2 regions of the Paenibacillus sp. YIM B09110 genome follow, and region 1 is predicted to be linked to the other one. Evidence: a T-box and tRNA genes for the amino acid it is inferred to sense, from the RefSeq annotation. Region 1 holds a T-box; the other holds one or more tRNA genes.
What was found. The T-box of region 1 lies ahead of V8F51_RS04205 (glutamine--tRNA ligase/YqeY domain fusion protein). A T-box ahead of a tRNA ligase gene usually reads a tRNA of that ligase, here a tRNA-Gln.

Region 2: it has a tRNA-Gln gene. The T-box ahead of V8F51_RS04205 (glutamine--tRNA ligase/YqeY domain fusion protein) is inferred to sense a tRNA for this amino acid. The anticodon was not compared.

The regions. Positions count from the first base shown of each region.
Region 1 is NZ_JBANSP010000002.1:411,467-431,955, reverse strand. It holds gene rsmD (16S rRNA (guanine(966)-N(2))-methyltransferase RsmD) at 1-334, opposite strand, end outside; gene V8F51_RS04270 (hypothetical protein) at 464-589, opposite strand; gene V8F51_RS04265 (YjfB family protein) at 780-956, shown strand; gene V8F51_RS04260 (asparagine synthase) at 1,474-1,632, shown strand; gene V8F51_RS04255 (hypothetical protein) at 1,663-2,316, opposite strand; gene V8F51_RS04250 (YolD-like family protein) at 2,401-2,646, opposite strand; gene V8F51_RS31525 (aspartyl-phosphate phosphatase Spo0E family protein) at 3,177-3,371, shown strand; gene V8F51_RS04245 (beta-galactosidase) at 3,531-5,525, opposite strand; gene V8F51_RS04240 (carbohydrate ABC transporter permease) at 5,544-6,371, opposite strand; gene V8F51_RS04235 (carbohydrate ABC transporter permease) at 6,368-7,252, opposite strand; gene V8F51_RS04230 (ABC transporter substrate-binding protein) at 7,338-8,630, opposite strand; gene V8F51_RS04225 (response regulator transcription factor) at 8,733-9,803, opposite strand; gene V8F51_RS04220 (sensor histidine kinase) at 9,796-11,580, opposite strand; gene V8F51_RS04215 (glycoside hydrolase family 30 protein) at 11,696-13,036, opposite strand; gene V8F51_RS04210 (hypothetical protein) at 13,311-13,469, shown strand; gene V8F51_RS04205 (glutamine--tRNA ligase/YqeY domain fusion protein) at 13,546-15,246, opposite strand; T-box leader at 15,344-15,601, opposite strand; gene V8F51_RS04200 (glucosaminidase domain-containing protein) at 15,660-16,430, opposite strand; gene V8F51_RS04195 (TatD family hydrolase) at 16,635-17,462, opposite strand; gene V8F51_RS04190 (ABC transporter ATP-binding protein) at 17,446-18,282, opposite strand; gene V8F51_RS04185 (ABC transporter permease) at 18,285-19,067, opposite strand; gene V8F51_RS04180 (thiamine-binding protein) at 19,057-19,359, opposite strand; gene V8F51_RS04175 (ABC transporter substrate-binding protein) at 19,388-20,437, opposite strand.
Region 2 is NZ_JBANSP010000018.1:502-5,431, reverse strand. It holds gene V8F51_RS22385 (ABC transporter permease) at 1-115, opposite strand, end outside; gene V8F51_RS22380 (helix-turn-helix domain-containing protein) at 232-1,845, opposite strand; gene V8F51_RS22375 (sensor histidine kinase) at 1,838-3,589, opposite strand; tRNA gene V8F51_RS22370 (tRNA-Leu) at 3,746-3,827, opposite strand; tRNA gene V8F51_RS22365 (tRNA-Arg) at 3,845-3,921, opposite strand; tRNA gene V8F51_RS22360 (tRNA-Cys) at 3,940-4,013, opposite strand; tRNA gene V8F51_RS22355 (tRNA-Gly) at 4,024-4,098, opposite strand; tRNA gene V8F51_RS22350 (tRNA-Gln) at 4,106-4,180, opposite strand; tRNA gene V8F51_RS22345 (tRNA-His) at 4,212-4,287, opposite strand; tRNA gene V8F51_RS22340 (tRNA-Trp) at 4,306-4,379, opposite strand; tRNA gene V8F51_RS22335 (tRNA-Tyr) at 4,390-4,473, opposite strand; tRNA gene V8F51_RS22330 (tRNA-Thr) at 4,477-4,552, opposite strand; tRNA gene V8F51_RS22325 (tRNA-Phe) at 4,587-4,662, opposite strand; tRNA gene V8F51_RS22320 (tRNA-Asp) at 4,675-4,751, opposite strand; tRNA gene V8F51_RS22315 (tRNA-Met) at 4,787-4,863, opposite strand; tRNA gene V8F51_RS22310 (tRNA-Val) at 4,881-4,930, opposite strand, start outside.

The sequences.
Region 1 (20,489 bases):
GCTCCCGCTTGGCGAGCGCTTTCAACGCGCGCTCCGCGTCGTTGCGGTATATTTCCGCTGCGCTGCCCATGCCGGCTGTCTGTATGTTCTGACGGATAATATCGATGCTGATTTTTTCCCGGTCAATGAAGATGACACGTTCCGCGCCTCTGCTCCACGCCTCGATCCCAAGTCCTCCCGTACCGGCGAACAGGTCAAGCGCTGCTCCTCCGTCGAAATAAGGACCGATCATGCTGAATATCGCTTCCTTCACCTTGTCGGTCGTCGGCCTCGTATTCACGCCGGGCACCGCTTTCAGCGTGCGGCCTCTAGCCTCGCCCGCAATGACTCTCACTTGCAATTGCCCCCTTCTGTCTCATTCCCGCCTATCGTACCATACATTCCCTTTGTAGATAAAGCTGTTGAATGTCAGGCTAATGAGCGATTTTGGGACTATCTACAAGCTTCGCTCAACTTTTTTGTCCTAATTAGGTATATTCCCCCACAAAGCGGACAAGATAATGTCATCGGCGTCGCAAGATGCCGTAGACAACCGCGGAGAAGACTTACGTTTCCCCATAAGCTCTTCGTCCGGTTTCTCCTCTCCCATGAAAAGGGCATCCTGAAAGGGATGCCCGATTTTTTTGTGCAATTCTTTTTATACGGTCAACCTGCACTTCTTCCGCCCGCATTTAAGACGCTTCATTGTAATCCTTTACTTTCAATCCCAAACGAAGTTAAGAATTGCACCTGCAACTTCCGATAAATAATGTGAAGTATCATAATGAAGGAGGCAGCAAATGGACATCGCGGCGTTATCCGTATCCCTAGCCCAGAGCAATCTATCTCAAGCTGTTGGAATCAGCGTTCTTAAAATGGCTACTGAGCAATCTACCGATCAAGTTCAGCAGTTGGTGAAAATGATGGAACTTAGCGTGCAACCAAACTTAGGCGGAAATCTAGACATAAGCGTATAGGATTTTCGTACTATCCATTATTAATTATCCGATTTCAACTAGAACATTGAGAAAGGATTTGATGATGTGAATTATTCTGCAGGCGGTGTTATGCTGCGTTGCCCCTGTTGTCAAAATGACGCCTTTAACAAAGATTATCGTCAACTCAATTCAAGAGGCGCTACATTTTTCGGCGTCGATTGGGCAAATAAAAATGCAACCATTCTTGTATGCCAACGATGTACTTATATTTCATGGTTTATGAATGAGCCTAAAGCCGTTAGTAGCTGAAAGATCAGCAGACTCTCCAACGAAAAAAGAGCGCTCTCGAAAGAGGGCGCCTTTTTCATTTCTGCAATAACTTTGTTCGAAAACAGCTCTTTTATGGGCAAGAGGGAAAAGTTCATGCCAATATCCAATATAGCTAGTAAAGGCGAGATAAGATGCAGAAAGTTACTGCAACTAGCCAAGTATGCTAACCCCGCTCCCGTAGCAAACTAACACTGCTTGCCAAACAAACCATAGGGAGTGTTGGATGATGCGTGAAGGATTGATACCTGCCGTTCTTGGAACCGTGGTTACAGCTTCTGGCGCTACACTGCTGAAGAGCAAGTATAAGCTTATAGGTACGGGTGTTCTCGGCTTCGGTCTTGCCCATGTCATTCTTGGGGCGATCGATTTAGTCGAGCATCGTTAAGTTTGGCAAAGCATACAAAAGGAGAGCGGCTTAATCGCCCCTCTCCTCCTTTTTCACAAGCCTCAGCTTCTTGTCTTCCAGCTTGAACATATAGGTATAGCCTTGCTGCTCATCCTCTGTCGACTCCAGCACAAGCTGCCCCGCTTCTATATAGGGCTCACTCTCGGGAGCTAGGCTAAACTGATCTAATAACTGCCCTTCTACCTCGAAGCTTGCTTGATACGCATCTTCTTCACTCACTACATATACATAAACTGCATCCGCGCGGCATTTGTTCTGGATAGGTTGAAAATAATACAATTCCACGCCTTCGGACACCAATCTGCCCAATGTGCGAGGTTCGTCGGATCCGCCTTCCGAGACGATCTGCGTCTCAACTAAGTTGCCGACACTTGCCTCTGTTCCGTCCGTTCGCTTGAACACGACATCATAGTCGCCGGATGATATGTAATCCGTCTCTTCTCCTAGACATGACGGTGCTCCCAGTGATTCCGTTACTCCGCCGTCTTCCGTCAACGGCAACACATGCAGCTCTCCATATTCCCCTTGTCCGACAGCCCGAGGAGCATCGGCGAACTCGGCACTATCGGCAATCACGGGTTTTTCTTCTGTATTCGATTGAACTTGCCCGCACGCACTCAACATGGCTGCAACCAAGAACATCAATACGAGCTGCTTCATCATTGGCATTTCCTCCATCAAAAGTCGGTTAACCAATAAACGGGAATTTTGCCCACAATGTTTCAGCCCAAGCCACCAATTAGCAGCTTAATACGGGTTCTCCACCTGCATAATATCCATAAAAGGGATTTTCATCAGTTCGCCTTCGTACTCGACATGTACGAGCTTCGTCCTAGGGTCCATCTTCACGATAATGCCGCGAGGCTGCTCGTTCCAATTCCAGACGGTGAACAGAAGCTCAATTTCTTCCCGCTGCGCTTCGACCAAGCGCTCTCCAAGCTCCTCCATTTGGAACTCGTCCCGCGTCGGCCGTTTCGGTCCTTTTGATGCCATTCCATTGCCCTCCCTCTATTCAATAACCCGCTTATAATCAGTCGTTCAGAAACATTAACGTTATCATGAATGGCCTCCGGTTGCCACAACGATTTTGAGAAAACCTCTATCGAGGCTATTCGAAGATGAGCGACCGCGTTCAGAGGAAGGTTTTATCGCCAATAAGAATTTGTTCTTCCGCAATGCTCGGAAACTTATAAATTCTTATGTGGTAACAAAAATGACACAATTTCATGACATCACCCTGGACTTGCCTCCAATAATTATGAGAATAGTTCAACACATCGACAATTATTTTTAAGGAAGCGTTAAGATTAGATCCGTATACTAGTCCTATCAACCCCACAGTTGATGACGAGCTAGGACAGACCCACAGCGATGTGGGTCCTCTACACTTTTACGTCCAATTTTTTCGTACTCCTGTCCCTTTTTGGCATAACCCAATTGTAAAAGAAGGGAATTTACAGTAAAATGATGTATGCTTTAGCTTAACAGTTACATCTTGGACCTTACGTAGGAGGACACTTTAAATGCATAACTGTGTTTGTCAACAACAGATTGAGGCGTTGAGAACAGAGATGGTTCGTGTGTTTGGAGTATCCAATAGCTTTTCGGACAGAGTTGTTATACAGATAAGTCAGGAGCTCGACAAAAAGCTGATGGAGTACACGAATTGCAGCTCCAGGATTCAAAAAACAGATAATCGCGATACATTATGTTACTAAAGCCTATTTACTTTCCTTTACTTCCCCGGCCCCTCGGCCGGGTTTTATTTTGCCCTTTCATCGTCCACATCCAGCTATCCTTATCGGCGAACAGAAATAAGCATCTTCCTAAGCGGCTTTCCGCTGACCGAAGATGCTTTTCTTAATTCCGAGCTTTGACTATGCTTTGATGATGGCAACGCCCCATGCTGAGATTCTAACGGTATCGCCGGCTATGACGACGTTACCCGACAGCAGCTCTACTCCGTCTGCATACGAATAACGAATGGACGTCTCGTCGCCTGAATAGTTGAAGTAATAGCGAATTTGCTTTTCGGCTTCATTGATGCCCGAACGGATAATGACGGGGAAAGACAGCTCCTGTGCAGCCTCCCAAACTCCCGCCTCCTTTACGGCTCCTGACAGCACCTCGCGAATAATCGCAGCGCTAGGCAAACATCCGATATAGGTCGCAGTGCCTGAGCCGTATCGATTGCGCGTTATAGCCGCATATTCTCCCCACTGCTTATGGTCATACCAAGCAAGCACCTCCGCCGATCCCGGTGTCAGAAGCTCCATCCACGACTCGACGGATGTCGATTCGCCTTCGGGTACCATCGGACCGCGCAATCCCACCTGAACCGGTGCGATGAACATATTGTAAGTGACGCCGCAGGCCTCCTGAATGATGCCTGGCTGCTGCGTCTGGCGTACTTTGACGGTTTCATCGGCAAAGCCGCTTTTGAATGTAAAGACGACATGACCTCCTCCTTGGACATAGTCGTTCAGCCGCCTCAAGCAATCATCCGGTGCCGCATACAAGGCAGGCACAATTATCAGCTTGTAACGGTCAAGCTCCACGCTGGAAGGCGAAATAAAATCACATTCCACATTGAGCTTGTACAGCTCGTCATAGAGCGCGCGCACCACATCGTTGTAGAGCTTGCCGTCAGGCAGCTTAAACCATTCCATTGCCGTTAGCGCTTCATTGCTGACCAGTATCGCCACTTTGTTCATTTTGCGCAAATTCACAAGCTCAGCGCTTAGCCGCTGGAAGTCGGCACCTACCGACTTCGCCTCATTGTATACCGGATTAGGACCAAGATCATGGCTGAGCAAGCCCTTCCAGTACGTCTCGATAGAATTGTGAATGGAATGCCAGTGCCAATAAGCAACCATATTCGCTCCCGATGCCAAATGGCTGAACGCCAGCTGGCGAAGTTGACCTGGATAAGGCGTCCAGTTAGGGAATGCTTGCGCTTGCGTCTCCAGTACTAGATAGTTGTCGCGCTTGAGTGAACGTGCCATATCCCCGCCGAAGGCAATTTCAATTCCCGTCAACTCATCCTGCGATGGATGATAAATATCCACGCCTGCGATATCGAACGGAGCCGCAGCTGCAAAATGGTCCACCGACGGCTGTATGCCATACGAATGGCCACGCCATTCAAAATCGAAATTTTGCGTAACGAATTGTAGCGGCTGCTTGTATTCATTCACTATCGATACCTGCCAAGCCAGAAACTCGTTAACGAGCAAACGCTGGAACTTGGCGAATTCTGCGCCCAGACTGCCGTTAATCGTGCCAACCATAGAAGGAAAGTCCTCCCAGCTGTTAATTCGATTGCTCCAATAGTCTAGTCCGAAGCGTTTGTTGATGACATCGAGATCGCCGTAAGTATCACGCATGTATTTCACGAACCGAAGCTGGACATTCGGTCCTGCCGTATCGTAATGCTTTGTTTCATTGTCCGTCTGATAACCGATTACAGCGGGATGGGCGGCAACGCGTGAAATGAGCTTGCGAATAATACGTTCCGCAAAAAACAAATAGGTTGGATTCGTGATGTCCATAATTTGGCGGGCGCCATATTTGCCTGGTCCGCGCGGCGTTTCGGCCAGCACCTCGGGATGCTCCTTAACCATCCAGGTTGGCACCGCGTAGGTCGGCGTGCCCACGATTACATGAATGCCAGCTTCATGCATCGCATCGAGCACGCGGTCAACCGAGCGGAAATCGAATACCCCGTTTTGAGGTTCATGAGTGCTCCAGGTGGACTCCGCGATGCGAACGACGTTAATGCCCGCCTCCTTCATCATCCGAATATCCTCAGCGAGCCTTTCATAAGGCATATATTCATCATAGTAAGCCACGCCGTACAATATTTGCTTCAATTCGATTCGCTCCTTCGATTAGCCTTTGACCGCGCCCTCTGCAATACCATGCATAATAAAGCGCTGGAAAAACGCATAGATGATAATGACTGGAATAGCCGTCAGCACGAGGGCGGACAAAATCAGCGACCAATCTTTGTTGTATTCGCCGAACAGCGTATTCGTGGATAAAATAAGCGTAAAGTCCGCCGAGTCCGTCAGCATCAGCAGCGGCAGCAGGAAGTCATTCCAGATCCAGAGAAAATCGAGAATGGCGATTGTAACCGTAATCGGCACAAGCAGCGGGAAAATAATTTTGAAAAACGTCTGGTATTCGTTGCAGCCGTCAATTTGCGCTGCTTCCTCCAGCTCGCGGGGTATCGACTTCACGAACCCATGGTACAGGAAGATCGCCATATTTACGCCAAGTCCGATATAAACAACCGCTAGACCGTAGGTGCTGCCTTGCACGTTCAACGCTTTGGCAATTCTGGTGAGCGGAATCATAATCGAATGGAACGGCACAAGCATGGACGCGATGAACAGAAAGAATATAAATTGGCTAAGCTTCCCGCTCGTTCGCGACAGCTTGTAGCCGGCAAGCGATGCGCATAACACGATGCCGCCAATGCCCAATACCGATATCACGACTGAATTTAATGTGCTTCCAAGCAGATTCAACTTATCAAAAGCTTGCACATAGTTATCGAAGCTCATGCTGGTCGGCAGTGAAATAAACGAACGGAACATATCTCCCTGCGTCTTGAATGAGTTGATAACGGCCAAATAAATAGGGAAGAAGGAGATAGCTGCGCCGATTGTGAGCAGAATGCCGATGAACAGCGATGTCGATTTTTTCTGTCTCATGCCTCCACCTCCCGTTTTTTCATAACCTGAATTTGAATGAACGTGAAAATCAGAATGATAATAAACAAAATAACGGATTTGGCGCTTGCATAACCGTAACGGAAATTGTTTGAGAACGCCTCCTCGTAAATATTCATCGTAATAACCTGCGTGCTGCGGCCCGGGCCGCCGCCAGTGAGACCGTATACCGCCTCGAACACTTTGAACGCGCCATTAAGCGTCAGGAAGAAGCAAATCGTAACGGCATGCGTAATCATCGGCAAAGTAACGTTGCGGAACGTCTGGAACGGCGTTGCGCCGTCAATGACGGCAGCTTCCTTCAAGCTTTGCGGTACGCCCTGCAAACCTGCCAAATAAATAATCATCATATAGCCTACGCCGTTCCACAAGGATACGATAAGTATGGAGAAGAAGGATACGTCCGGATTGCCGATCCAGGCTTGGCCGAAGAAGGCAATGCCCGTTTTCTCTGCCAATTGCGGCAGCACCTGCGCGAACACAAACGTCCACATAAACGCGCTGATGATCATGCTGATCATATTCGGCATAAAGAAGATGGTACGGAAGAAACCTTTGCTGCGCGTCCGCGTCTCGATGAGAACGGCGAGTCCAAGAGCGAACACATTTTGCAGAACGACCATAAACACTACATATTTAAGCGTGAAGAGCAGCGAGTTTATAAAATCGGGGTCTTCTTTAAGCGCTTCCACGAAATTTCCAAGTCCAATAAAATCGTAGTCCGTATTCAGCCCGTTCCAGTCGGTAAAGCTGTAGAACATCCCGCCAATTGTCGGGATTAATAGAAAAGCGGCATATAAAACAAATGCTGGCGCAATAAATGATAGAAATGTTGCATATTTTCGAAAGCCTTTCGCGAGCATCGGTTACGCCCCCTCCCTATGATAATCTGACAGCGTACCCGGCGGGCAGGGAGCTTTCACTCCCCGCCATGCCCGGATAACTGTTTTATTTATTTACTTTATTGAATGATTTCCAAGCTTTATCAAGCGCCGTAATGACATCGTCTTGAGAAATTTGTCCGGCATAATACGATTGCAGTCCTTTGCCTACCTCATCCTTGACCGCTTGCGGAATGGAAGGATCTTGATACGATTTGCCCTCTTTTACATAAACGGTAGCATCATTCACCCATGGATAGCTGTCATACGTATGAACCGTCGCAATCGGATTAAACTTCAATGCTTGGAAGAAATCATTTGAAGCTTGGTCATCCAGTACATAATTAATGAAATCCAGAGCCACCTCTTTGTTTTTGCTCGATTTGGAAACCGCTAAAGAAGTAGAAGCGCTCAAGTTAATCATCGTCGCTTTTTCGTTATCGTTTATTGGCAGCGGAGCTACGCCAAATTCAATATCAGGGTTGGATTTGAGAATCGTTTCCGCATACCAAGGGCCTTGCAGCCACATGGCTGCTTTGCCTTCCGCGAATGCCGCCGCTCCATCGTCCGCGCCGACCTCTGTCGCGCGCTCCGTTCCATTGCTGTTGATCAGGTCGAATACGTCAAACATGGCCGACTTGATTTCCGCGAAGGAGCCTTCGTCCTTGTTCATGCGTTCGATGAAATCCGGGTTTTCGGTATTGATTATGGCTCCGGCCGCTAGAGGAAGAATCAATTGCGGTACCCATGACTCTTTGTAAGACAATTCAAAAGGCGTAATATTGTTTTCCTTCAGCTTCTCTACAACCGCTTTCATTTCTGTCAATGTAGCCGGAGGCGTCAGTCCAAGATCGTTGAAAATCTTTTTGTTGTACAGATAGCCCCAGGACAACGTTTCTAGCGGAACAGCTACGACCTTGCCGTCTGTTGTCGTTACCGCAGGCTTGATGCTGTCAAGCAGCTTCCCTACGAAAGGCTGATCGGACAGATCCTCCAGATAGCCTGCTTTATAGTAAGTCGGAATCTCGTTGATCGCATGCAGCGCAAAAATATCCGGGGCATCGTTGGATGCAAGACGCGTCTTCAAAATTTGTGCCGCATTGTCGGCTGTAGGCATTTCAAGCTGTACGGATACATCGATGTTTTTGTCAGCTTTCTCTTTGGCAACAAAATCTGCGATAAATTTGTCGTAGTGCTCCTTAAGCCGCGGCTGTGCGATAAACAGCTTGAGCTTGACGGTTTTCGCCTCGCCGCCGGACGCTCCTCCAGACTCGCTATTACTGTTCGCGTTATTTCCGCAGCCTGCCAAAAGCGTTACCGAGAGCGCTGTAACCAACAAGCTCTTAACCATTTTTTTCATCTGTTGCGACCTCCCAATTGTCTAGTTTTGTTTACATGTTCAGTGTAACCGAATAATGAAAGCGTTTAATTGGACGGATTTATGCTTTTGAGTTGGACATTTTTAAACCTCTTTGTTTTTGCGCATTTCGCCCGGAGCGATACCGAAGCGCTTTTTGAATACCCGATAGAAATAAGTCACGTCCTCATAACCTGCCATTTCGGCGATTGCTTTAATCGGTATACTCTCGTCGAGCAGCCATTCCTTCGCCTTCTCCATCCGTAAATTCAGCAAATAGTCGGTAATATTCTGGCTAAATTCCTGCTTGAACATTTTGCTTAAGTATTCCTTGCTTACATAGAAGCTTCTTGCGAGCTGCTCAAGCGTAATCGGCTCCGCATAATGAGTGTCCATAAACTTGCGTACTTCCTCTAAATTAAGCTTGTTCTTGAATTTTCGCATTTTGATCAATTGATCAAGCATATGACCGTAACACACGCGCAAAAAAGCCGTAGTTCCGCCAGGCGACGCGAACGTGCTGGATTCATAAGAAAACTTTAGGCTGTCCGCGCTCTGAGAATTGACGTCCATCAGCTCCTTAAGCAGCAGCAGCAGCTCTTGCGCAACCTGCTCCAACATAGAGGACTTCATAACCGCTTTCGCATCCAGCTCTGCCCGCAGATGATTTAGCACCGTCTCGACACCTTCATGGTTGAGCTCGTTGTAGTAGCTGCGCAGCCGATTCTTGAAAGGGGATAGCAGATACGATATGTCAATATCCAGTCCCCGAACATTCAAGCTCGGCTGCGCCTCTTCTACCTGCTCCTTGCATTTAAGTAGCGCTGCATGGAGCTCCGCCGGATCCACCGGCTTCAGCAAATAATCGACAGCTCGAAAACGTACCGCATGCTTCGCATATTGAAAATCATCGTAACCGCTGACTACTACCGTAGTGATGTTCGGAAACTGCTTGTCCAGCAACTCAAGCAATTTCACGCCGTCAATACCTGGCATGCGCATATCCGTAATAACCACCTGCGGTTTAAGCTCCCCGACTAGCTTCAACGCCTCCATCCCGTCCTCCGCTTCTCCAACGATCTCCATGTTAAGCAAGTCCCAATTGCCAAACGTTCTCACGATATCCCGCGTCCAGCCTTCATCGTCTACGAGCAGAACTTTGATGCGTTTACTCAACTCCGACTCCCCCCGCCTCGCCAAGTGGAATGATTACCGTTACCGTCGTACCTAGCCCCGGCTCGCTATTGATCCTAATAAGGCCATCCTTGCCAAAATGCAACCTGATTCGCGATGCGACATTCTGAATGCCAATCCGGCTTCCGCTAGTCCATGCTTGTCCGCTATGACCGTTCAGTCTGCTCCTGACAAGCGCCAACCGATCGGCATTCATGCCGACGCCGTTATCCTTGATGCGAATATGTATCGCATTCTCTTCCTTGCAAACGTCGACATCTAATTGCCAGTCTCCCGATTTCGTATCCAGCCCATGGAAAAAAGCATTTTCGACAATAGGCTGCAACGTGAGCTTAGGAATCGGGCTCGCTAGCGCCGACTCATCCTGCCGCACATTGTACCCGAGCCGCGCGCCGAAGCGCTGCTGCTGAATTTTCATATAATTGTCGAGATGATCCATTTCGGTCTTTAACGTTGCCAGACGGTCCGGGTCGCGGATCACATACCTGAACATCTCGCTAAGCGAACGAATAATGGCATAACATTCCGCAGGTTGCTTGGTGAATAGCATGCTGCCGATCATTTGCAGCGTATTTTGCAGGAAATGCGGATTAATCTGGGCTTGCAGCGCCTTAAGCTCCGCCGTTTTCTTCTCCAGCGTGATGCTATATTCGTTCTTAATATGCTCCTTAATTCTCAGCGACATGTTGTTCAGCTTCGTCTCGAGCAATCCGATTTCATCCACCCGATTGCTGACGGTAATCTCCGTCTCCCGTATAAGCCCCAGCCCTTGCATCGATCTTGCCAGCTTCACGATCGGGGTAGCCATGCGCCATGCGAGAAATACGGCTATAATGATCGCAGCGAGGGCGGAAATGGTTCCTACGATGAAACCAAACCGCATGGTCGCAAGCGCGCTTGCGTTAATCGCGCTTCTCGGAACGATGTTGACGAGGCGCAGGCCGACGGGGTCGATCGTATTGTAGAACACGTATTCATCATCCGTACTGAAATAGCCTTGCCCCTCGTCCGCTTGCCGAATGCGTTCCAACGTGGATTCCGGCAATTTTTGCCCGCCTGGCAAGTAAAGCTCCTCGCCGTCTCCGCTAACAATAAGCACCTGCTGCTGATCGCCTCTTCCGAGCAAATCAAGCGTCTGATCGAACATCGACCAGCGAATCCGCAACGAAATATAGCCAAGCCGGTCCTGATTCTCGAAGCGGTTAATGCTTCTGATCAATTGGAATTGATCGGGCTGCGCCTCGTCCGTCCGCACCATAAAATCCTGGTTGTTAGCCGCCATAGTCTGGAACGGTTCCGGCTCGACAGACACCGATTCGATATCGTTTTGCGAGGCGTTAATAAAAAACATCTTGTTCGGCTCGGCCAGATACATCTCCAAACCGATGACCTTATTGCCGGCGGAGTAAAACAAATTGTTCAGCGTCTCGATCAGGTTCTTCTGTATGGTGAATTGCTTTGACGGGCTGCCCTCCTCCGCATTCGCCAAATAATCGTTAAGATGGGGACTGATGAGGGCGCTATAGATCAAATTGTTTAATTGTGTGAACTGGTCTCCGACGTATACGCCTGTCCATTTCATATTGGACTGGTTGGTCGTTATCACTTCGGTCTCCATCGATTGACGGCTGTTGTCGGCTGCAAGTCCCGTTATTGCGGCAATCGGTACGATCGCCAATAAAATCATCGCAAGTATCAGCTTGTTCCTGATGCTGCGTTTGAATGGATCAACCAGCTTGTTCCCTATTTTTTTCAACATTTGACATCGCCCCCGTTTTGCAACCATTATAGCCTTGAATCCGGCCCGCTCAAAAGGTTAACTCAAAAAGCACGAACGCCCGCAGTTGATGAGGGCGTTCGTGTAATAAAGCCGGTTAGCCGGGCCAAACGATCGTATGGAATGATTCAGGTTCCAGTCGAAAGCTATATCCTTCAGAACCGTTCGAAAGTCGCAGCTCCTTTTCCTCCGAATAAGGATTAGCCAGTACAATAATCTTCGTTCCGTCCGGCTTCAGGAAGGCTGTTGCATGCCCCGACCACGGACCTTGCAGTCCGATTCGGATATCGCCCGGGGATACGAAATGCGCATAATGCTTCATCACGTAGTATTCCGGATTTCGGACATATTGCCCTGTCGCGGGATCAACGGTAACCATCGCATTTTGCTCCCAGCCCCAAGTGCTTCTGCCCTTCGGCTCCAGCACCATATTCCAGTATATATACGCATGAACGCCGTTAAACAAATAATGCTGGTACAGATTGAAAATGTATTTGGCATAAAACCAGGTGTTCTCGCCGTCGCCGCATTCGTTCTCGGTCTGCATATAACGCAGCTCCGGGTAGCTTTGTACGGTCCGCTGAATTCCGTACTTGCCCGCCCATTGATAGCCGACGCCTTTGATATATTTATACGCCTCCGGGTCTCCAAGCACCGTGCCCGCATAGCCTTCAAAGTCAGTCGCCTTTTTTTTCAACCACTCGTCCCATGCCTCGGGCGCATTGATCGTGCCTAGCCAGATTTCCGTATCCAGCTCATGCCGCTCAAAGGCAGGACCCAAATAGTCGCGGATAAATTCCCGCAATTGCTGTCCGGTCCATACGCAGGACGGGAACTTCTGATCGGCCACCACTTCATTCTGCACATGCACCTGATGAATCGTGATTCCTTCCTCGGCATAGGCTTGCACAAATTTGACAAAATACAGGGCGTATGCCTCCAATATGTCCTTCTCCCAGCGCAGCGTGCCATAATTGTACGCCTTCGGGAATTTCATCCATGTCGGCGGACTCCAAGGAGAAGCGAACAATACGAGCTCAGGATTTAACTTCAGCGCTTCTTTAATATATGGAATCAAGTGCTCTCGATCTCGTTCTATAGAAAAAAAGTCCATCGCTACATCGCCGTCGGTTTCGTTATGGCTGTACCAGTCGAGCGCATAATCGCTGGCTCCAATTGGCAATCTGCATACGCTAAGCTTATGCTCGCCCTCAGGATGGAACAGATCGTACATCACCTGATTGCGTTCCTCTGCCGGCAAGCCGCCAAGCGCCACATGGCCGAGCTCATTAAAGCACCCGCCAAATCCTTCGAAAGTCTGGTACTTCCGGTCCGTTATCGTTAAGTTGGCTGATTCAATTGTTGTTGCGCCTGCCGCCTGCTCCTGCCAACGGCGCTGCTCTGTGCTTGCCATCCAGCGAAGCTTATGTTCTTTCATGACCTTAGTCCTCCCTAGTAACCGGTTAAGCATCACCTTAGTTAAATGCATTGGGGCTCAATTGGTTACGGTTACATTATAACCTTCCAAGGAGGAATTAAGATTGGACAGCGTTAGCTATTTCAATTGGATAAATTTAAACCACGAACGAATCGGTCCGATGTGACCGGTTTCCCGCAGCCAACCTGCTGCTCTATCCTGCTATATCCGTGAATATACTTCTTTGTAGCTTGCGGTATACAACTGAACATAGGCACACGAAAGGAGCAATGGCATGGAAACGTTCGGACGAGGTTGTCTGTATATTATTTTAGGCGTTATCGTCGTTATGGCGCTTGCCTTCATCGTCGGAGGGACGATTACGATCCCTTGGTTTATTTTGCTGCCGCTTATTGCGCTGGCGTTCTGGGCAGCCTCTAAAAAAGGTAAATAACATCCGCACGTACGCACCAGAAGGCCACGTAGGCTGCTGATCATAGATCAGCAGCCTTTGCACCTAGCCACCTTACTCATTCATGCTTTTTGTTCCAACTGTCCTTAAGCGGCACAATTCGGTTGAACACAAGCCCGTCGTCGGTTGTGTGTTTCCTATCCGCGCAGAAATAGCCATGGCGGAAAAATTGCAGCTTTCGCTCCAGAAGATCTTCTCCATACTCCACATAAGGTTCGATCAGAGCATCCTTGACGACGACGAGCGATTCCGGATTAACGAGCTCCGTCCAATCCCCGTTAGCCGGCGTATCCTTCTCCGCAGCTTCCAGCAGCAATTTATCGTACAGATGAACGTCTGCCTTGACGGCATGCTCTGCCGATACCCAGTGAATCGTCCCCTTCACCTTACGACCGTTAAAGCCCGTACCGCTCTTCGTCACAGGATCATACGAGCAGCGAAGCTCCGTTACTTCTCCCGTGTCAGAGTCCTTAATGACTTCCTCGCAACGGATAAAATAAGCGCCCTTCAATCGAACCTCGGCATTCGGAGTTAATCGATGAAAGCCTTTCGGCGGATTTTCCTCGAAGTCGTCTTTTTCGATATAGATCGTTTTGCCAAAAGGAACTTCCCGTTTGCCCAGCTCCTCGTTCTCGCTGTTATTCTCGATCATCAATAGCTCGGTTTCATCGTCTGGATAATTCGTTATGACGACTTTGAGCGGATTCAGCACCGCCATGATGCTTACCATCGACGCTTTCAGCTCTTGCCTGAGACAATGATCGAGTAAGGAAATATGCACCGTGCTTTGCGTACGGATGCTGCCGATCTCCTTGATGAAGCTGCGTATGCTCTCGGGCGTGAATCCTCTCCTTCTTAAGCCGCGGAGCGTCGGCAATCTTGGATCGTCCCAGCCGTCTACATAATCGCCCTCGACCAACTGCCTCAGGAAACGCTTGCTCGTCACGACGCCCGTCAGACTTAGGCGGCCGAACTCCCTTTGCCGCGGCGGACTCTCTACCCCGAGCTCCCTAAGCGCCCATTCGTACAGAGGCCGATGGTCCTTGAATTCATTAGAGCAGAGCGAATACGTAATGCCTTCGATAGCGTCTTGAATCGGATGCGCGAAGTCGTACATCGGATAGATGCACCATTCGCCCCCTGTTCGATAATGCTCCGCATGAATGATGCGGTATATAACGGGGTCGCGCAGGTTCATATTAGGCGAGCCCATATCGATTTTGGCACGCAGCACTTTGGAGGAGGCCGGAAAGCCGCCTTCTTTCATTTTCGCAAAAAGCGCCAGGTTCTCTAGGGTAGACCGCTCCCTATAAGGGCTGTTCTTGCCCGGCTGCGTCAAGGTGCCCCGATACTCCGACACTTCCTCCGGCGTCAGATCGCATACGTATGCACGCCCTCGCTCGATTAGATGAACTGCAGCACGGTAGATTTCCTCGGAGTAATCTGACCCGTAGTAGATATGCTCACCCGGATCATAGCCAAGCCACTTGATATCCTCAATGATTGCATTAACGTAAGCAATGTCCTCCTTAAGCGGATTCGTATCGTCAAAGCGTAAATGAAACTTGCCGTTGAATTCTCTTGCTATCGCGTCATTCGTCTGAATCGCATAGGCGCTGCCGATATGAAGATAACCGTTCGGCTCGGGCGGAAACCTCGTGCGCATCTCCCTCGTGAACGGATACTGCTCCAGTTCCTCCGTTATCAGCCTAACTAAAAAGTTGTTGCTTGAATGCTCTTTCTCATTATCCAGTTCCATTGTCGGCTCCTCCTTAATGAAAATAACTGTAATAGCCAAGTTGCCGCATATGCGCCCTAGTAAACGCAAAAAAGAACCTCACCTCCAAGACGTTGGTCTTGGGGACGAAGTTCTCGCGGTGCCACCCCAGGTTCATTAACATGTCGCCATATTAACCTCTTCAAGTACGGCATTGCATGCATTGCTTATACTCTAGCTCTGTAACGGGAGCTCCCGTCATGCCATCCTCGCCCAGGGCGATTCCGACATGCCGCTCAGAGGCTTGGTTCAGGGAAACGCCGTTCGCCCCCTCTCAGCTGCCAAGGGCTCTCTGTGCAACAACCTATTCCCTTACTCTTCTCATCATCGCGTTTCAATGTTGCCTATAGAATACCAAATGAGCAGCCTCGATGTAAACCGGCTGATCCTCTTCGTTAGTCGATCGAAGCCACTCGCGCCATAGCGTCCCAGCTGGCCGTAAGTCCAAGCCGATCTGCCAGATCGCGCAGCTTGACGTAGCCCTTTGCATTAGACAGTATAGACTCGATTGCAGCCCCGTTCACCGTAACCTGCTTCCCGTTCCAGTCAATGACCGCTCCAAGCCGCTCGCCGACCAGCCTTGCAGGCACCCATGTAGCGCCATGAACCAAGTAACCTTCCGACACCGCTCGCCCTCCATGCACAACCGCCACGATTTCAGCGTCTTTGAACTTCTCCGGCTTAACGGGCGGTTTACCCTTTAGATCATATTTCATGAGCGAGTACTGCTTAATGATTGCCATTAGCTTGAGCGGATAATTCGGATCGGTCGCATATCCGCAAGCGAGCAGCATTTGGGCTTGGCGCTCAGGCGTTTCCGCCTTCCTAACGCGGTCGTAACGCGGCGTTGCCAGCAGCAGATCAAGATCCTTATAGAAGTGATATAGGCTGGGGTAAGCGCGGAACGCCGCCTTCGTATTAACATTGCGGCCATCGACATATTCCCACGTCCCCTTCACGACTGCTTCGCCGTGCCAGTAAGCATTCGTCTGCCCATTGCCAACCTTGATGCCGCCAAGATTGTTCCACGCGTGAATAACGCCTCCAGTTTCGAGCAAATTTTGAGCTAGCCGTACGGAAGGAAACATCGTCGAGCCTTCCCCCCTTACCCGAATGACGGTTGGAGCCAGTGCCGCAAAAAACTGTTCTCTAGTCAAAGCTGCCATCATAGAACTCTCCCTTCTCTCATCCCTATTGCTATCTTTGTATGCAGAAAAGTAGGACGGCGCAATGGACAAAGCGGTATGAATCGGTAAGGCGCATTAAAGGCGATAAGCAGCAATTAAATTAACGCTTCTGGTGTCCTCGACGAAACCAAAAAAAGCTGGCGTCGCATCATGCGCAAATGCCAGCTTGTTGTCGTATTCCTGCTATATTCCGTACAACCGTTTCGTGTTTTGCAATAAAGTTGTGCGCACATGCTCCAGCGGCTGCTGCTTAATAGCCGCAATATGAGCCGCCACGTCCTGCGACATGGCAGGCTCGGTCATTCGCCCCTCATAAGGACCTTCGAACGGCCATGGCCCGTCCGTCTCGGCCATCAGCAAATCGACCGGATATTGCACTGCCAGCTCTCTAATTTCCGCTTCGTAAGCGATATCCGGCGTCACCGACACGAAGTAGCCTGCGGTGATCATTCGCCGCACGGTCGCTTCGCTTCCCTTGAACCAATGGAAGTGCGCGCTCCGTACGCCGCTCCGCTCAAGTATGTCGCAAGCCTTGTCCGCGTCCTCATAGACGGCGTGCAGCACAATCGGCCGCTCCAGTTCCGCGGCAAGCGCCGCGAACCGTTCGAGCAGCGCGAGGTAAGGCAATTCGTCGAACGACTGCCCCACAGCCTCCGCTTCCGTTCGCGTATAATACGGCAAGCCGACTTCGCCGATTGCGAAGCTCTCGCCTTCCGCATGACGCGCTCTAATCCAAGCGAACAGCTCATCCAGCTCACTTGCAGACGGTATCGGCTGCTCCGGATGGAAGCCATAGGCGGGATGAACGCGATTCGGCGGGTGCGCTAGCGCCAACTCTCGATTGACAATCGAGGATGGCAAGTGCATCGACACGGCTACGACAGCAGCCGCACCCGCATCAAACGCCCGCTCCAGGAGCGATTCCCGTTCCGCTTCTTCATAATGATCGACATGGATATGAGCGTCGATCCACGTCCCTGCCGCAGTTTCCCCGTTAACGACGCTTGGCATATTCCGCTTCCTCCTTCTCTCCCGCTCCGGCCTGAAGCAGCTCATAGATCCGCTGCTTCAAGTCAATGAACGCAGGCTCCGTCCACATCACTTCGCTGCGCGGCCTTGCCAGCGGCACGTCGAATTGCTCGAGCACGACTGCAGGCGAGGACGACAGCACGATAACCCGATCGGATAAGAACAACGCCTCATCAATGCTGTGCGTGACAAGCAGCACCGACCTGCGGTTCTCCTCCCAGATCGACAGCAGCCACTTCTGCATCTGCAGCCGCGTCAGCGCATCGAGCGAACCGAACGGCTCATCGAGCAGCATGAGCCGCTGCGGCGACAACAGCGCCCGCAAGAAGGATACGCGCTGCTGCATGCCCCCCGAGAGAACATGCGGATAGCTCTTCGCATATTCCCCAAGCCCGATGCGGCGCAGCCACTCCTCCGTGCTGCGCTTCGCTTCCTTGCGCTCCATGCCGGCGATCGTCAGCGACAGCTCAATATTGCCGGCTACCGTCTGCCACGGCAGCAGCGACGATTGCTGGGGCATATACGAGATATGCCCCGTCTGTCCCGTCGCCTGCCGGCCATCAATCCATATCTCGCCGCTAGTCGGACGCTCCAAGCCGCCTATGACCTGGAACAGCGTCGACTTGCCGCTTCCTGACGGACCGACGATGGAGACGAATTCCCCTTCGCCGACCGTCAGCGACAGCCCTCCGAGCACTTCCTTCACGGTTGTTCCTTTGCCGAAGCTTTTGCTGACCGATTTAACCTCCAGCGCTTTGGCATCAGCTGTCTTCCATTGCTCTTGATCTGTTATATCGCTCATTGCTAGTTCCCCTCCTTCTTGGCAGGACGCCAGCGTAAGAGCAGCTTCTCGGCAAGCGTCATCAAGCCGAACAGCGACAGGCTGAGCGCCACGATGATGAATACCGACGCGAATACCCGCTCCGGCATGAACCCTTTGGCCGACAGCTGCATGAAATATCCCAGTCCCTTATTCGTGCCGAGCCACTCTGCGACAATCGCGCTAAGTACGCTATAGGATGCCGCAAGCTTAAGTCCCGAGAACAAATGAATGACGGCATGGGGCAGCTCCAGCTTCCAGAACAGCTGCCACTTGCCTGTGCCGATCATTTGCAAATAATTGCGCAATTGCGGATCTGTATTCGTGAGGCCGCTTAGCATGGCTACCGAGATTGGGAAGAAGCATACCATCATAACGAGCAGCACCTTCGGCAGCAGCGTGTAGCCAAGCCACATCGTAAGCAGCGGTCCGATCACGACGATCGGGACGTTCTGCGAAACGACGAGGAGCGGGTAGACAGCGGTACGCAAACCCGGAATTAGATGCAGCAAAGCGGCGAGCAAGAAGCCCGCCGCCGATCCGCCTGCAAATCCGAGCAGCGTAAGCCGCAGCGTCGCACCGGTATGTTCCGCTAACCGCGGCCATACGTTCGCCGAGGCCGCCTCCTGTACGATCGATAACGGGCTGGGAAGCAGCCATTGATCGACCTGCCCCCACATCGTCACCGCCTGCCAGCAAGCCAGCAGCGCAGCGATAACGATTACCGGAGGCCATACCTTTGCCCATGCGCCCGACTTATTGCCCATCGGGGTATTTCTCCAGCAATCTGCCCATAGAAGCGCCGTTTGCCGGATTATAATAGATTTTCACTTGCGAAATAACGGACGGGCAGCCCATCTCTGCCATCGCTTCGCTCATCTGCTGCACAACGGCTAGGAGCGAGCTCAACTCGCCTTCCATTGTCGTCTCCAGCGGAGCTACCCTGTAGGGCACGCCCGCTGCCTTAATGATGTCAATCGCCCGATCCACGTACGGAATGACGCTTTCTCCGCCCGGCGTCGTCGGCAATATTTGAATGCTTACCAGTGCATTAGCCATTCGTTTCCCCTGCTTTCGTCTGTATGAATTATTTCTTAGGCAAAAAGTCGTTCGTAAACGCTTTGTCAGCCTCAAGCTCCTTCTCCAGCAGCTTGTGGTCGAACATCCAATTCGCATAATTTTCCCATACGCTCAGCTTCTGCTCGCCCCATTGCGCGGCATCGTCCTGGTATTTCGGGCTGAGCCACTTTTGGCTCGCGCGAACGAGCTCGGCATTCAGATCCGGCTCTGCCTTAATCAATACCTCGGCAGCATCCTCTGGATTGTCGATCGCATATTGGTAGCCTGCCGCAGCGCCCGCAACGAACGCCTTAACGAGTTCCGGATCCTCGGCGATCAGCTTCTCGCTCGTCGCAAGCACCGGTGTATAATAGTCAAGCTTGTCGCTATAATCGGTCAAATATACCATGTTGATTTTCTCGCCGCGCAGCTCGGCCTCAACACCCGTCCACGCGTAATAAATCCAAGCGAAGTCGATATCGCGCTTAACAGCCGAGAAGAAATCGCCGTCGCCGATGCTCATAATATTAACCTTCTTCACATCCGCTTGCTCCTCTTGCATGAGTGAATCAATGACCGCTTCCTCAAGCGGAGCGCCCCAGCCGCCGTATGTTTTGCCTTCGAACTTCTTCGGCGAATCGATGCCTTTATCGACAGGCGAAGCGAAGCCCGACGTGTTATGCTGAATAACTGCCGCGAGCGATACGAGCGGAACGCCTGCTATACGAGCCATGGTGATCGACTCCTGATAGCTGACGCCGAATTGTACGTTGCCGGAAGCGACCATTTGATCAGCGCCGCTCTCGCCCGGCTGAATAATTTCAACGTCAAGCCCTTGCTCCTTGAAGAACCCTTTATCCCGAGCCACATACAGCCCCGTATGGTTCGTGTTCGGCGTCCAGTCGAGCACGACCTGCACTTTCGTCAGCGGCTTATCCGCGCCGTTTCCTTCATTCTCTCCCGCGTTGCCGCCCTCCGGCTTACTGCTGTTCGCTCCGCAGCCTGCAAGTACGATAACGAGCGCCATCAATAGCGCCGTAAGCCTCCAAGTTATTCGTCCAGTTTGTTTCTTCATCATGCTGTCTCCCTCTCCCTGTATCTCTTTATTGTGTTAAAACGAAACGAATCGA
Region 2 (4,930 bases), on a different contig from region 1:
ACATCATAATATAGAACATCCAGTACTTACGAATTGTTTGCAAATGAAACCTCATACCAGCTTTTGATCTTGGGATGTAGGCGGTTGTTACCGCTTCCGAGGTTTGTCTCGCCATCGCCTTCCTCCTCCTCCTTATTCGTCTCTGTTTAACTTTCTTGTACCTAATTGTAATAAAAAAAAACGCCGACATCTGTCGGCGTTGTGACTGTATTAACGTTCGTGTGACTTTCTTTATACACCCTGGTATTTTTTGCGGTATTCCTGCGGAGTTAAGCCCGTCATTTTTTTGAACAGCTTGGAGAAATGAGAGAAGTTTGCGTAGCCAACGGCAACCGCGACATCGCTTACGCGATTATTTGTTTTCTCAAGCTCCATCCGCGCTTTCGTAATTCTAAGCTTTACTAGGTAATCCGTAAGGGAATAACCCGTTTCTCTCCGAAATAATCGCGATAAATAAGCAGGATTCAGATAAACGTTCTCCGCTGCTCGCTCTCGACTAAAGTCTTCGCCTAGATTCGCCTCCATATAACGTTGAACTTTCTCTACAGCCTGTGAAACATCCTTGCCGTTCTGATTCGCATAATCGGTCAGCTGCACGCTAAGCTGCTGTGCCCACGTTCGCATTCTGGTCAGCGATTTAAGCACATTCTCGCCAACCTCCCACTCACGATTCGTGAATACATCCGTCATCAGAACACCTTTTTTGTTGAACCATTGAAACAGCATATTCATAAAGCCGAAATAGAAGGAGGCCATATACGTATAGTCAACTTTGCTCTCCAGCATCTGATCAAAGCACTCATCGATACGCTTCGACAGCTGCTGCTGCTTTCCAGAATCAAGCAGCAATGCCCAATCGTCGAAATGAACCAATTGAAGATTATTCCCTTCAAGCTTTGGTTTGGTCTCTCGCTCCATAATAATAGCGCAAGTATCGCTTACATTGCTTCGCTCGAGCTCCAGCAGCGTACGAACTGCTGACCGTATTTGTTGTACAGTTCCGACTTCACCTATATAACAAGATAGATGGCAATGCAGAACAAGCTTGCATTGGTTAATGAATAACCTGCATCTCTCTTCTATTGCAGAAGAGGTCTCCTCCTGACCGTCCTGTCCCTTATACAAAATAGCATACATGATGCCGTTTCCATCCTGGACAATATGGCCTGAGGGGGTCGCGAGCACTAACTCCTCGGCAACATTTCTAATGCCGTAGGTCATGATCTCCTCGTCTCTAGCTGACCATTCCTCTCTCCACTGCTCTATGCTTATAAGCACAACTCTAATCCTACTATCCGCCTGTAGAGGCAGCGCATAGTTTTGCAACGCCGAATCGAGGTGCTCAGGCGCTCCTGAGTGACGATAATGCAATACATCCTGCCAAAATCGTTCGATCAAAATAGGCCTCTGTTTATTCCATTGCTCATAAAAGAGACTGTACGTGCTTTTAATTTTGGTGAGCTGCTCTAACTCTTTTACCTTATCAATCGCTCCATTGACGCAGGTTTTGAGTACACCGTGATCAATTGGCTTCAATAAGTACTCAAAACAATCCAACTGAACAGCCTGCTGCGCATATTTGAAATCAGCATGTCCGGTTAGAAAAATCGTTATGCTTGCTGGAGAATGCTCATTTACCCATTCTAATAGCTCGATACCGCTTTGATTGGGCATATCGATATCGGATATGACGATATGAATCGTATGCTCGGTAAGAATCGCTCTTGCCTCTTCCCCATCGTAAGCCGTGTATATATTGGCAATGGGAAGCTCAGACCAATCAATCCCCTTCTCAATCCCTCTTATTGCTATTTCCTCATCATCAACGATCAACAAATTATACAACTGATTTTTCCCCTTCCATTAACCGTGGAAATTTTATGATGACGACAGCACCGGTTCCTTCCGACTGATTGCTGAATGTAATCGACGCTCTTTCTCCATACAACAGCTCCAGCCTATGAATAACATTCGTTACGCCTAGTCCGGTTGTTTCAACCTGCTCCAACGGCTCTCTGCGAGTCAGCTTGGTCAGAACCTCATCGCTAAAGCCGCCCCCGTTATCGCTAATCGTCAGAGTGAATCCACTATCCTTTGTTACCTCAGCCGCAACTTTAATTTGGAACAGCTGCCTGCGATTTTTGAAGCCATGAATAATCGAGTTTTCCACAAAAGGCTGTACGGTCAATGCTGCAATCGGATAATTAAGTATCGTATCCACTCCCTCGAACGTACATTGAAGCTTATCGGGAAACCTCATTTTCTGAATCGTTATATAATTTTCGATATGCGATAACTCCTCCTTAAGCGTGATCGTATCCCGATTTGCTTTCATAATAAACCGGAAATAGTCCGCAAGGTGAAGCGACATATTTTTCACAGACTCTGTATCGTTCAATGCTGCAAGATTATAAATAATATTTAAGCTGTTCATATAGAAATGGGGGCTGATTTGAGCTTGCAGTTGTTTTAATTCACCCTGTTTTACACGAAGCTGCTCCTCATACACGTCAATTTTTAACGTTTTGATCTGTTCAGCCATTATGTTGAATGTATTTCCTAGAAACTCAAACTCCATCGTCTTGTTTTTTTTCAGTCTTACATCAAGCATGCCAAGTGAAATTTTCTTCATCCCTAGAATGAGCTCATGCAGCGGCTTGAAGAGCATATTCTGCATAAAAAATAAATAAATAAGTAAGATTGCAACAAATCCGATCGATGCAAATAACGTCATATTTCGGAAAAATAAAAGGTTGCGAAGCAGCGTTTCCTCCGGAATAACGACACGATACGCAATATCGAGCATATCGCTCATTCGATTCATGACGAGATACGTCTCTCCGGTTTTATGATCCGTCAACGACTCATACGGCTTCTCCGTCATTTCCTCCTTCAGATCAAGAGGCGCGAGGCTGCCAGTCAACGATTGAGTGAGATGATTCTCTTCATGAAAGTAGATGTCGTTAAAGCCAATATCACCGTCACTCCACTGAATGGTCAGCATATCGTTAATATCTTTTACTTTAATAATCGCTCCAACATACAGCCCCTCGGATACTTTAATAAAATTGATTAGAAAAAACTTCCCTTCTAATCGTTCGTCCTCTCTTACCTCCCATCTATGCTGATCGTTAAGCGCCATATCATTATTTACTGTGATATTGTCCATATGTGTTTTAATTATTTTTCTAGTATCATTGTACTCGCTGTCTGTTCCAAAAATAATATCGTCCTGATGATACAGGAAAACCGCGTCTATTAAGCTGTATACTCCAACATCGCGATTGAGCTTTGAATCGATTCTAATCTTGGTTAACGTATATCCGTCGCTGTCTCTAGGAAAAGACATGAGCAGCCCTATATCCGAATCGAGCACTGACATTTTGTATAAATAATCATTTATTTGAGATAAGTTGTTATCGGTTTGGCCTACGAAGATATCGAGTGTATTACGATACGTTTCGGATACCTTCTCTCTAACGATTTCTCTCGAGTAGCTGTTATTAATAAGCATAAATGTAACTACAGGAAGCATAACCGCCATAAACCCGATGATAAGACGAGATTTAATCGATTTGCCGAACTTCACGTGAATCCTCACTCCTGTCCGAACTGGGAATACCTAATATACTATCATTTAAAGCGTTTTCTTAATATCTATTATCCAAAAAAATCTCCATACATAATTTACACATAAAAAAAGCACTTAAGATCAATTGATCTTAAGTGCTTGTAGTTTCGTTAGTGGTGCCGGCGAGAGGACTCGAACCTCCACGGTTTCCCTCACGATTTTGAGTCGCGCGCGTCTGCCATTCCGCCACGCCGGCATATTCATTTGTAAAGATGGCGCGGCCTAAGAGATTCGAACTCCTGACCTTTTGATTCGTAGTCAAACGCTCTATCCAGCTGAGCTAAGGCCGCACATTTTTGAAACTATTGTGGAGGCGCCACCCAGACTCGAACTGGGGGTAGAGCTTTTGCAGAGCTCTGCCTTACCACTTGGCTATGGCGCCAAATAAAGATTGGAGCGGAAGACGGGAATCGAACCCGCGACCCTCGCCTTGGCAAGGCGATGCTCTACCGCTGAGCCACTTCCGCGAAACAATGGCTGGGGATTCAGGGATCGAACCTGAGAATGACGGAGTCAAAGTCCGTTGCCTTACCGCTTGGCTAATCCCCAACAAAGTGTAAAACCTAATTTTTGAAATTAATGGGGCGATCGAGGGGAATTGAACCCCCGAGTGTCGGATCCACAAACCGATGCGTTAACCACTTCGCCACGACCGCCATGTTAAGGTATTCAATTGGCAGGGGCAGCAGGAATTGAACCCACACCAAAGGTTTTGGAGACCTTTGTTCTACCTTTAAACTATGCCCCTAAGGTAAACTTGGTGGAGGATGATGGATTCGAACCACCGAACCGTGAGGAAGAGATTTACAGTCTCCCGCGTTTGGCCACTTCGCTAATCCTCCATGTGGTGCCGTCGAGAGGACTTGAACCCCCAACCTACTGATTACAAGTCAGTTGCTCTACCAATTGAGCTACAACGGCATATCCAATTGTTTCAGGTATTGCTAGTACATCATGGTGGCTCGGGACGGAATCGAACCGCCGACACGAGGATTTTCAGTCCTCTGCTCTACCGACTGAGCTACCGAGCCTGATGTTTGTAATGGCGGAGCTGACGGGATTCGAACCCGCGGTCTCCTGCGTGACAGGCAGGCATGTTAGGCCTCTACACCACAGCTCCACATCATATTCTCGGATCATTCCGAAGGTAAACATTGGTTGCGGGGGCAGGATTTGAACCTGCGGCCTTCGGGTTATGAGCCCGACGAGCTACCGGGCTGCTCCACCCCGCGTCGTTAAAAAGCTATAATGGTGGAGGATGACGGGATCGAACCGCCGACCCTCTGCTTGTAAGGCAGA